3 regions of the Pseudarthrobacter sp. SSS035 genome follow, and region 2 is predicted to be linked to each of the others. Evidence: riboswitches for the same ligand, from Rfam matches in the RefSeq annotation. Region 2 holds a riboswitch; each other region holds the start of a gene.
What was found. Region 2 has a riboswitch for cyclic di-AMP ahead of MUN23_RS04325 (M23 family metallopeptidase). Riboswitches for the same ligand answer to the same signal wherever they lie in the genome.
Positions count from the first base shown of each region.

Region 1: another riboswitch for cyclic di-AMP. It lies ahead of MUN23_RS18935 (LysM peptidoglycan-binding domain-containing protein); the one in region 2 lies ahead of MUN23_RS04325 (M23 family metallopeptidase).
Region 3: another riboswitch for cyclic di-AMP. It lies ahead of MUN23_RS05100 (hypothetical protein); the one in region 2 lies ahead of MUN23_RS04325 (M23 family metallopeptidase).

Region 1 is NZ_CP096882.1:4,079,764-4,083,029, reverse strand. Features, by position in the region: gene MUN23_RS18940 (lytic transglycosylase domain-containing protein) at 1-1,257, opposite strand, end outside; cyclic di-AMP (ydaO/yuaA leader) riboswitch at 1,470-1,641, shown strand; gene MUN23_RS18935 (LysM peptidoglycan-binding domain-containing protein) at 1,645-2,496, shown strand; gene MUN23_RS18930 (YdiU family protein) at 2,566-3,266, opposite strand, start outside.
Region 2 is NZ_CP096882.1:945,861-949,126, reverse strand. Features, by position in the region: gene serC (phosphoserine transaminase) at 1-733, opposite strand, end outside; gene MUN23_RS04330 (metal-dependent transcriptional regulator) at 1,009-1,704, shown strand; cyclic di-AMP (ydaO/yuaA leader) riboswitch at 1,846-2,089, shown strand; gene MUN23_RS04325 (M23 family metallopeptidase) at 2,093-2,917, shown strand; cyclic di-AMP (ydaO/yuaA leader) riboswitch at 3,066-3,228, shown strand.
Region 3 is NZ_CP096882.1:1,139,040-1,142,305, forward strand. Features, by position in the region: gene MUN23_RS05095 (cell wall metabolism sensor histidine kinase WalK) at 1-1,253, shown strand, start outside; cyclic di-AMP (ydaO/yuaA leader) riboswitch at 1,330-1,506, shown strand; gene MUN23_RS05100 (hypothetical protein) at 1,512-2,246, shown strand; gene MUN23_RS05105 (HAD-IA family hydrolase) at 2,317-3,033, opposite strand; gene MUN23_RS05110 (VOC family protein) at 3,109-3,266, opposite strand, start outside.

The sequences.
Region 1 (3,266 bases), 1.9 Mb from region 2:
GCCGCACGGTGACCCGTAGCGGTCAGCGATATACGACAGGCCCCAATTGACCTGGGTCCGGTAGCTCGTGAGCCAGTCGCTGCCAGCGCTGGCATACTTGCTGGCCGGCAGCGACTGGGCGATGCCGTATGCGCCCGAGTACGGGTTGGTGGCGGTGGTCAGCCAGTTCGACTCCTTGGTCCACAGCGACGCCAGGCACGGAAACTGATCCTGGCCCCAGCCGTAGGCGCCCAGCTGCCCGGCTGCGTAGTTCTTGGCGCCCGCGGGGTCGTTCACAGCGCCTCCCGGAACGGAAGGCACGACGACGACGGGCGGCGGGACCGGCGTCGGGCTCGGGACTGGAGGCGGGGCGGGCACTCCCGGTACAGCAGGTGGGGCCGGCGCCGGTTTCTGTGCAGCGGCAAGGGCCGCCGCCTTGGCTGCCGCCTCCGCCTGTTGGCGCGCCTGTTCCTGCGCCGCGGCCCGCTTGGCGGCCTGCGCCGTTTCATACGCGGCCAACGCCACCTGGCCCTGCCGGAACTCCCCCTCCACCGCAGCCGTGGTGCCCTTGAGGGAGGCCAGCTGCGCGGTCAGTTCCTGGCCGTGCTCCTGCTGCTCCGCGATCTGCCGGGACATGGCCTGCTGGGCGGATTGGGCGGCGTCGAGCTTGGTTCTGGCTTCGCTGGACAGGCGCTCGCGTTCGGCCCTGGCCGCCTGCTCCTGATCGGCCAGGGCACGCGAAATGCGTTCGGCGCCTGCGGATTTGTTGACCAGGGCCGCAGTCTTATCGCTGACGATCTGGACGATATTCAGGCCTTGAATGCTGTTGTTCTGTACGGCGTCGAGGGCAACGAAGAAACCCATGTTGGTTCCACCAGTCTTGTACGACTGGGCCGCCAGGGCGCCGATTTCCTTCTTGTACTGTCCCAGTTCGGCCGCGGCGCGTGCCGTCTGGGCCGTGAGTGCGTCCACCGTGGAAGTGGCGGCCTGAAGTGCCGCTTCGGCCTTGGCATACTCCGCGGCGGACGTTACGGCCGCATTGCCCAGCGTCTCTGCTTCAGCCTGAAGTCCGCCCAGCAGCCCATTGATCCTGGCGACTTCTGCCGCTTTGCCAGCCTCGCTTTTCTTGGCGTTCTGCACGTCCTGCCACGAGGGATACCCGCCGGGCGGCGCGTCGTCTGCGGCATGCGAGGGAAGCAGCGCAGCCGACCCCACCAGGGCGACCGCCAGCAGGCCGGCGAGGGCGGGCAGCCGCATTTTTTGAACAATCCGGGACATAGTTGGTGAGCTTACCGGGCATATACGGATTACGGGGCCTGACCTGCAACATCGTTACCGAGGAGGGAGGGAATCCGAGATGAAGCACGGGTGGATTTCACGCCTACATTCCGTTACCGGAATGTGACATTGTCGATAACCGGAAGTTATGGTCAAACGGTGGCCCGGCTCAAGCCGGGACATTCCCGCCAGTATGCCGAGCCCTGCCGCTGACCGGGATCCAGTCGCTTTCCAGCTGGCAGGGACGGGGGAACCACGTTTCCACGGCTTTTCGAAGCCTTGGGGTTAAGTCGGTATCGCTCCGTCCCGTGCGGCGGCGCTACCGGCCGGGTATCTCCGACCCGAACCCGACAGCTCACCCCGCAGGCATGGGAGAGGCGATCAACCGTGTCCAAGAATTCCGCTGCCGCACGCCATCGTGCGGTTCCTGCCCGCTCCACCGTCCTTATTGGCCTGTCTACTGCGGCCACAACACACCCCCTGACGTTTGGCCGGCCGGCCCTGGTGGCTATTGCTGCATCCGGCCTGCTGTTCAGCATTGGCGTCCCGGCTCAGGCCGGCGTCCACGGCCCGGACAACTCCGGGACTGCCAACACCCAGGTCCAAACCAGTGCGGCGGCAGCGGCTCCGGCCGCTGTTCCTCCGGCTTCCGCTGCAGCAGCCCCCGCCGCGGCCACCGTCCACACAGTCGTTTCGGGTGACACGCTGGGCCAGATTTCCGCCACCAACGGCGTCCCGCTCAACGACGTCCTTGCTGCCAATGGACTCTCGCTGACCAGCATCATCTACCCCGGCGACCAGATCCGGATCCCCGGTGCCGGCTACACCGCACCGGCTCCCGCGGCGAAGGCCGCGGCGGCGCCGGCCTCTCCCACCAACACCGGCATCCGGCTGGCGGCAACGTCCGCACCGGCGGCCCAGGCACCGGCCGGCTCGCTCGGCGGGGCCATCCTGGCTTCCGCCAACTCCCAGCTCGGCATACAGCAGGACTGCACCGCCATGGTGGAGAAGGCGCTGCGCTCGGTGGGTAAGAGCGTGGGCGACCTGGCTCCCGGCCAGTTCTTCCAGTACGGCGCGGTGGTGGGCACACCTGCCGCGGGGGATCTGGTCATCACGGCCGGCCATGTGGGCGTCTACGCCGGCAACGGCCAGGTTGTCAGTGGCGGGGTGGACGGTTTCAAAACCGAAGTGCACTCCATCAGCTGGCTCGCCGGAGCGTCCTTCGTCCGCGTAGCGTGATCCGACCATGCCCGACGGCCGCGGGCGGCACCCAGCCCCGCGCCGCCGTCGTCCATCCCTGGTGTTCGCTCAGGTCCCGCAGAAGGTCCGGTAGCTCCCGAAGTCCTCAGGGGCGGGGCCGGCGTAGCGTTCCAGCCCGGGGCGCTGCGTGTACGGATCGGCCAGGACGTCCACCAACCGGTTGAAGGGGTCCAGGTCGCCCGCAATAGCAGCATCCAGAGCCTCTTCAACCAGGTGGTTCCTGGGGATGTAGACGGGGTTGGCCCGGTCCATCAGGTCCGTGTCCGGCGCCAGGGCAAGCCACCGTGCGGCCCAGGCGTCGTAGGCGCCCGGGTCCGCAAACATGGACCGCGCAGTTTCCGGGGTTCCGCGGGCCGCCGAGCCGAGGCTCCGGAAGAAGGAGGTGTAATCCACCTTGCCTTCCTGGAGCAGCGCCAACACGCCGTCCACCAGGGGCGACGCGACGTCGTCGTGCGTGTCCGGGCGCAGCCCAAGCTTGGACTTCATGCCGGCTGACCAGGCAGCACTGTACAGCGTGCGGAAGGCGCCGAGGGATTCCACCGCGAGCGCCACGGCCTGGTCCTGGTCTTCATGGAGCAGGGGCAGGAGTGCCTCGGCAAGCCGGGTGAGATTCCATTCGGCGATGACCGGCTGGTTGGCGTAGGCGTAGCGTCCGTCCGCGTCGATGGAGCTGTAGACCGCGCCGGGGTTGAAGGCGTCCATAAACGCGCAGGGACCGTAGTCGATGGTCTCGCCGGAGATGGCCATGT
Region 2 (3,266 bases):
TCAGCTTGGAGTTGTCGATGGCGGTCTGGAGGTCCAGGAAATCGGGGATCCAGCGACCACTGGCCTTGACCCGGGCGGCGCGTTCCAGCGCGGCGGGGGAGAAGAGACCCAGCCACAGGCCGCCGTCGGAGGCGAAGTTCTTCTGCGGGGCGAAGTAGTAGACATCGGCCTCGGAGACGTCCACGTGCAGGCCGCCGGCTGCGGAGGTGGCGTCCACCAGGACCAGGGAACCGGCGTCGGCGCCCGCGACGCGCTTGACCGGAGCCGCGACACCCGTGGAGGTTTCGTTCTGCGGCCAGGCGTAGACATCCACGCCAGCCTCGGCGGCCGATACCGGGCGGGTGCCGGGCTCGGACTTGATGATGGAGGAGGCGTCCAGGAACGGAGCCTTGTTGGTGGCTGAGGCGAACTTGGAGCCGAACTCGCCGAAGGACAGGTGCTGGGCCTTCTTTTCCACGAGGCCGAAGCTTGCAACATCCCAGAACGCCGTGGAACCGCCCACTCCGAGGACCACTTCGTAGCCTTCAGGGGCACGGAAGAACTGGCTGAGGCCTTCACGGACGGAGCCCACGAGGTTCTTGACCGGTGCCTGGCGGTGGGACGTGCCCAGGATGGTCTTGGACGCCGCTGAGAGCGCTTCGAGCTGCTCCGGCCTGACCTTGGAGGGTCCTGCGCCGAACCGTCCATCCTTTGGCAGGAGGTCGGCAGGAATAGTGATGCTGGTTTCGCTCACGGGGGCTCCAATTTCGGCATGGACGTGGCTCACGTCCGGACGGTGGGGTGGCCGGTAGTCGGCGGTGACTGCATAAGGACCTCCCTTATTCTGCCTGAACCCTCGATTCGGCGGGAACCGGCGCCGTCATAGTCCGGCCACTGAGACCGTTTGTCCCCGCCCGGCATTATCCAGACAAATTCAAAATAGGCTAAGCTTTTTAGCGGACCTCGCCGCTGAGCGGGACGCGATACGGTGGGACAACGCAAGGTACTGCGCTCGAGGAGCTGAGCTGGATGACGGATCTGATCGATACTACGGAGATGTATCTTCGGACCATTTTGGAGCTTGAAGAAGAGAACATCGTTGCTCTTCGCGCACGCATCGCCGAAAGGCTGCGCCATTCCGGACCCACGGTGTCCCAAACCATCGGACGGATGGAACGCGACGGACTGGTCGTGGTCTCCGGAGACCGCCACCTGGAGCTCACGGAAGCCGGGCGGAAACGCGCCACGGAAGTGATGCGCAAGCACAGGCTCGCGGAACGGCTCCTGGCGGATGTGATCGGCCTGGACTGGGCCTATGTCCACGATGAAGCGTGCCGCTGGGAGCATGTGATGAGCGAGCGCGTAGAGCAGCGCATCTACGAATTGCTCAACCACCCCACGGAGTCTCCTTACGGCAACCCCATCCCCGGGCTGGCTGCCCTGGGCGGACCGGCGCCCGCGCTCCCTGACGCCGGTGTGATTAATCTCCTTGATGCGATGCAGGGCTACGGGCCGGCGTCGAACGTGACAGTCAGCCGGCTGGCCGAGCCCATCCAGGTGGAACCTGAGCTGCTGGTCCAGCTGGATGAAGGCGGGATCAGGCCTGGTGCCACGGTGTCCCTGGAGCGCGTAGGGGAGTACATTTCCGTGCGCGTGCCGGGAATCGAAGGGGCGCTCGAGTTGCCCCCGGAAGTGGCATCCCACGTCTTCGTTTCCGTCAGCTGACGGGAAGGCGGTCCGCCGCGTGGGGCCGCGCGTGGGGCCGCGCCATAGCGCAGCGAGGCAAGGTTCCGCAAAGATAACGGAATTGTTACTGTCCAAGTTAATCACCTATAGTTGAAACTCAGCGTCGATACAAAAGCGTTACCTGATCCGGAGCCGAGCTCTGCCAGCGGATCAGGTGCATCAGTCACCAACTGGCAGAGGCGGGGGAACCACAACCGGCAGTCGTAAGACTGCCTTGGGGTTAAGTCCGTCAGCAGCAAGCCTCTTCCAGCGAAGGATCCTCACGGGATATCTCTGCGCCAAGTGCTTGTCACGGCGGACCGGGTCTTTGAACTCTCTGACCCGAATCCGACAGCTAACTTCGCAGGCTACCCAGAGAGGAACATTCTTGACCACGCAATACTCCAGGGGCCGCCGTCGCGCGGTGGGTCCCGCTTCGGCGCCCAGAGTGGCCGAGGATTTCAGCGCGGAGAGGCCCCGCGACCCACAGCGGGAAGCCCGCCGCCGCCGGGGACCCTTCCGGCAGATGACGGATTTCGCCGCCGCCAGTGGCCTCGGCCAGAAGGCCGGCATCGCCTTGGCAGCAACAGGCCTGGCTCTCACCGTGACGGTTCCTGTGACCGGCCCCGTGATGGCCACTCCGGCACCCGGCCAGGCTGCGTCGGCCGTTTCCGCTGCTCCGCAGCCCGAAGTGACCGCCGAAGCCGCCGCCCAAATTGATTTCAGCCGCTCGTCCGTGGTGACCCAGGGTGATCCCGACGGCAAACTGAAGCAGCTCCTGAGTGCCCAGTCCGCGGGATCCATTACCCGCGCCGCCTCTGCCGGAAGCCTCGGCTCGCCGCTCGCCCAGCTGGCTACGGCCTCACCCTTCGGATTCCGAGTCAGCCCGATTACCGGCGGCTCCGGCGACTTCCACCGTGGCCAGGACTTCGTGGCACAGTGCGGAACCTCTGTCCTGGCCGCTGCCAGCGGTACCGTCACCTTCGTTGGCTGGCACCAGTACGGCGGCGGCAACCGCGTGGTGGTGGATCACGGCAATGGCCTTGAAACCACTTACAACCACCTCTCCTCCGCCAGCGTCAGGGTAGGCCAGACAGTCAGCCGCGGCGACGTTGTTGCCCTCAGCGGCACCACGGGCGCGTCCACGGGCTGCCACCTCCACTTCGAGGTCCAGGTCAATGGCGAAGTCGTTGACCCCACCGGCTGGCTCTGACCCAAATGATGGCCAACTCTCGAATCGCGGCGACGTGCCGTGACCTGAATGTGACATTGGCTCGGAACTCCTGTAACGTCTAAAGCGCGTCAACTTTTCCGAAGTTGACGTTCTTGAGTGGATTGCCTAGCTCTGCCACCGCTCAAGGTCCGTTCGCATGACATCGTCTGGCAGGGGCGGGGGAACCAATTTTGGTCTTCGATTCTGAAGGCCTTGGGGTTAAGTCGCAAAGCTTCCACTGTGAAGCAGCGCGGCCGGGTGACTCCCATCCGAATCCGACAGCTCACCTCGCAGGCATTGGGAGAGGCTACCTTCGTGTCTTCACGCCATACTTCTGCGCGTCACCGCG
Region 3 (3,266 bases), 190 kb from region 2:
TGAACGGCCAGATCCCCAGCGGCGGTTTCCTGGACTCGGACACCACGCGCCTACCCCTCGACGCCGAAGACAAGCAGACCCTGCTGGCGCTGGCGCAGAACGGCCTTCCCGTGAACCGCTCGCTGTCCAACGGGGATTACCGGATTGTGGCCGTGCAAACCGGCTACGGCGATGTCCTTGTCACGGGCCTTCCGCTCGCCGCCAAGGAGAGCACGCTGGCATCGCTGGTGTGGACCTTTGTTTTTGTCTCCTTGGGCGGCCTGGCGCTGATCGGACTGGCGGGAACCGTGCTGATCCGGCGCACCATGAAGCCGCTCGAGCAGCTTTCCGAGGTTGCAACCCGGGTGGCCCGGCTCCCGCTGGACGCGGGCGAGGTGGCACTCGCGGTGCGCGTCCCGCCGTCGAACTCCAATCCCGGAACCGAAGTGGGCAGCGTAGGGCACGCCCTCAATCTGATGCTGGACAACGTCGCCAACGCACTCGAGGCGCGGCAGCGGAGCGAGACCAAGGTGCGGCAGTTCGTTGCCGACGCTTCCCATGAGCTGCGCACCCCGCTGACCGCCATCCGCGGGTACACGGAGCTGATGCGGATGACCGAGGACTTCACGCCGGACGGCCGGAAATCCCTGGCCCGGGTCCAAAGCCAGTCCGAACGCATGACCACCCTGGTGGAGGATCTGCTCCTACTTGCCCGGCTCGATGAGGGCCAGCCCCTGAAGCTCAGCGAAGTAGACCTCACACAACTCGTGATCGAAACCGTCAGTGACGAGAAGGTCATCGCCCCGGACCACCACTGGCGCCTTGAACTGCCTGACGAGCCGCTCGCCATCACGGGTGATGCGTCCCAACTGCGTCAGGTGCTTGTCAACCTGCTCTCCAATGCGCGCAAGCACACGCAGCCGGGGACCACGGTGGTCACCGCTGTCACGAAGTCTGCCAATGGCGGCGCAGCGGTGACGGTAACGGACGACGGCGGGGGCATCCCTGCGGAATTCGTGGACCACGTTTTCTCCCGGTTTGCCCGCGCAGACGCGGCGCGCAAGGGTACGGCACCGGCCTCGGGCGCCGGGGCGTCCGAAGGCACCAGCGGCCTGGGCCTGTCCATTGTCCAGTCGATCATGGAGGCCCACGGCGGGAGCGTGGAAGTGACATCGCGGGCCGGGCGGACAGAGTTCGCGCTGCTTTTCCCGACCGGCATCCTGGCATCATCATCAGACACCCGGGCACAGCAAGGCGACACACCGCCGTCGTGATTCTCGTTACCTAAATGTGACTTAAGCCGCCAGCTCCGGTACCGTCGATATGGTGTGGTTCCCGTTTGGGCCGCATATCCGGATGACGCCAAGCTCTGCCGCTTCCCGGATTCCGTTTTCAGAGGCAGAGGCGGGGGACCCACCGTCCCGGGCACCAGGTGCCCTTTGGGGTTAAGCCAACACGTGATTGTGCCGTGTGGCCGGATGCCCTCATCCGAACCCGACAGCTAACTCCGCAGGTGTGAGAGGCGATCCATCATGTCTGAATTCAAGGTAGAACCGCGCCCGCAGGGCGACAACAAGTCCAATAGCCACCGCAAGCAGACCCGCTTCGGCGCAGCTATGTCCCCACTCTCCAGGGCCGCCCGGATTCCCTCCGTGGGCCAGCGCGTCGCGGTGTTCGCCACCGCGTGCGCCCTGTTGGTCGGTGTAAGCGCCGCAGCACACGCTTCCGAGTCGGCCTCGCTTGCGGCCAGCGCCAACCAGGCCGCCGAAGAAGAGAACGCCCAGTCGAAGCTCAGCTTCGAAGCGGCTGAGATCCAGGCCCCGGCCACTCCGGAAGCGGCTCCGGCTGAAATCAACGTCGCGCCCCAGGCCGCCGATCCGGCACCCGCCCCGGCACCCGAACCCGCTGCCACTCCTGCTCCGGCCCCGGAACCTGCACCCGCGCCTGTTGTGGCCGTCAACGACCCCGCAGGAGCGCAGGCCTACGCTGCCGGGCAGCTGGCGACGTACGGCTGGTCCGCTGACCAGATGCAGTGCCTGCAGACGCTGTGGACCAAGGAATCCGAATGGACCACCACGGCCACCAACGCCAGCAGCGGCGCGTACGGCATCGTCCAGTCATTGCCCGCTGAGAAGATGGCGAGCGCCGGCGCGGACTACGTCACCAACTACCGCACGCAGATCAACTGGGGCCTGAACTACATCCAGGAGCGCTACCAGTCACCGTGCGGCGCGCTGAACTTCCACCTGTCGCACAACTGGTACTAGGCCGACTGAGCGGCGCCGGCGGTTGGCGTCGCTGAGCTGCACGCCGCGCCGGCGGATCACAAGTGGCGGATCACGAAAGTGATCCGCCGGCGTCAAGCCGGAAAGAAATGAGCTGCCGTCCCGCGGCGTCCGTTTCCACGGAGGCGGTCACGGCACGGTAATCCGCGACATGCAGCACGCCTGCCGGCAGCTCGCCCGTGTTGGGACCCACCGCCACCGTACGGATACCTGCGGCAACACCTGCAGCGATTCCTGCGGGCGCATCCTCGAATACCACGGCGTCCTCCGAATTGACGCCCAGCAGACCGGCGGCCATCAGATAGCCTTCCGGGTGCGGCTTGCCCCGTGTGACCAGGTCCGCCGTCACGGCCGTGGCCGGCATGGCCAGTCCGGCGGCGTGCATGCGGATGTCCGCGAGGGTCCTGTCCGCTGAGGTCACCAGGGCAACTGCCTGGGCCGGGAGGCTGCGAAGCAGGCGGGCAGCCCCCGGCAACGCGACGATACCGGCAGTCCGCACCCGTTCCATCGCGCCGAGTTCCGCAGTGAGCGCCACGACGTCGGCTCCCTCCGGCGCGAACCGGCGCACGGTATCGGCAGCCTGGACGCCGTGCGAAGTGCGCAGGATTTCGGCGATGTCCAGGCCGTACCGGGCCGCGAATTCTCCCCAGACCTCTTCGACCACTGCCGTGGAGTCCACCAGTGTGCCGTCCATATCGAAAAGAACGGCACGGCAGGTCAGCGTTTGTGTAGCCGGTGTTCGTGTGGCGGCAGGTGTGGGGATGTTCATGCTGCCTATTTTGCCTTAGGCGTTACCGGCTTAGGTGTCACGGGCTTAGGCGTTACGATCCGAGGCATCACGCCCTTAGGCGTCACGGCTCGGGATGTACTGCACCGCCCACTTGTTGCCGTCGGGATCGGCGAAATAGACGAAGTGCCCCCAGTCCTGGATGTCTATGTCGCTGACCTCCACACCGTTGCCCTTGAGGTGGTCGTGGGCAGCCTGGATGTCGCTGACCACCA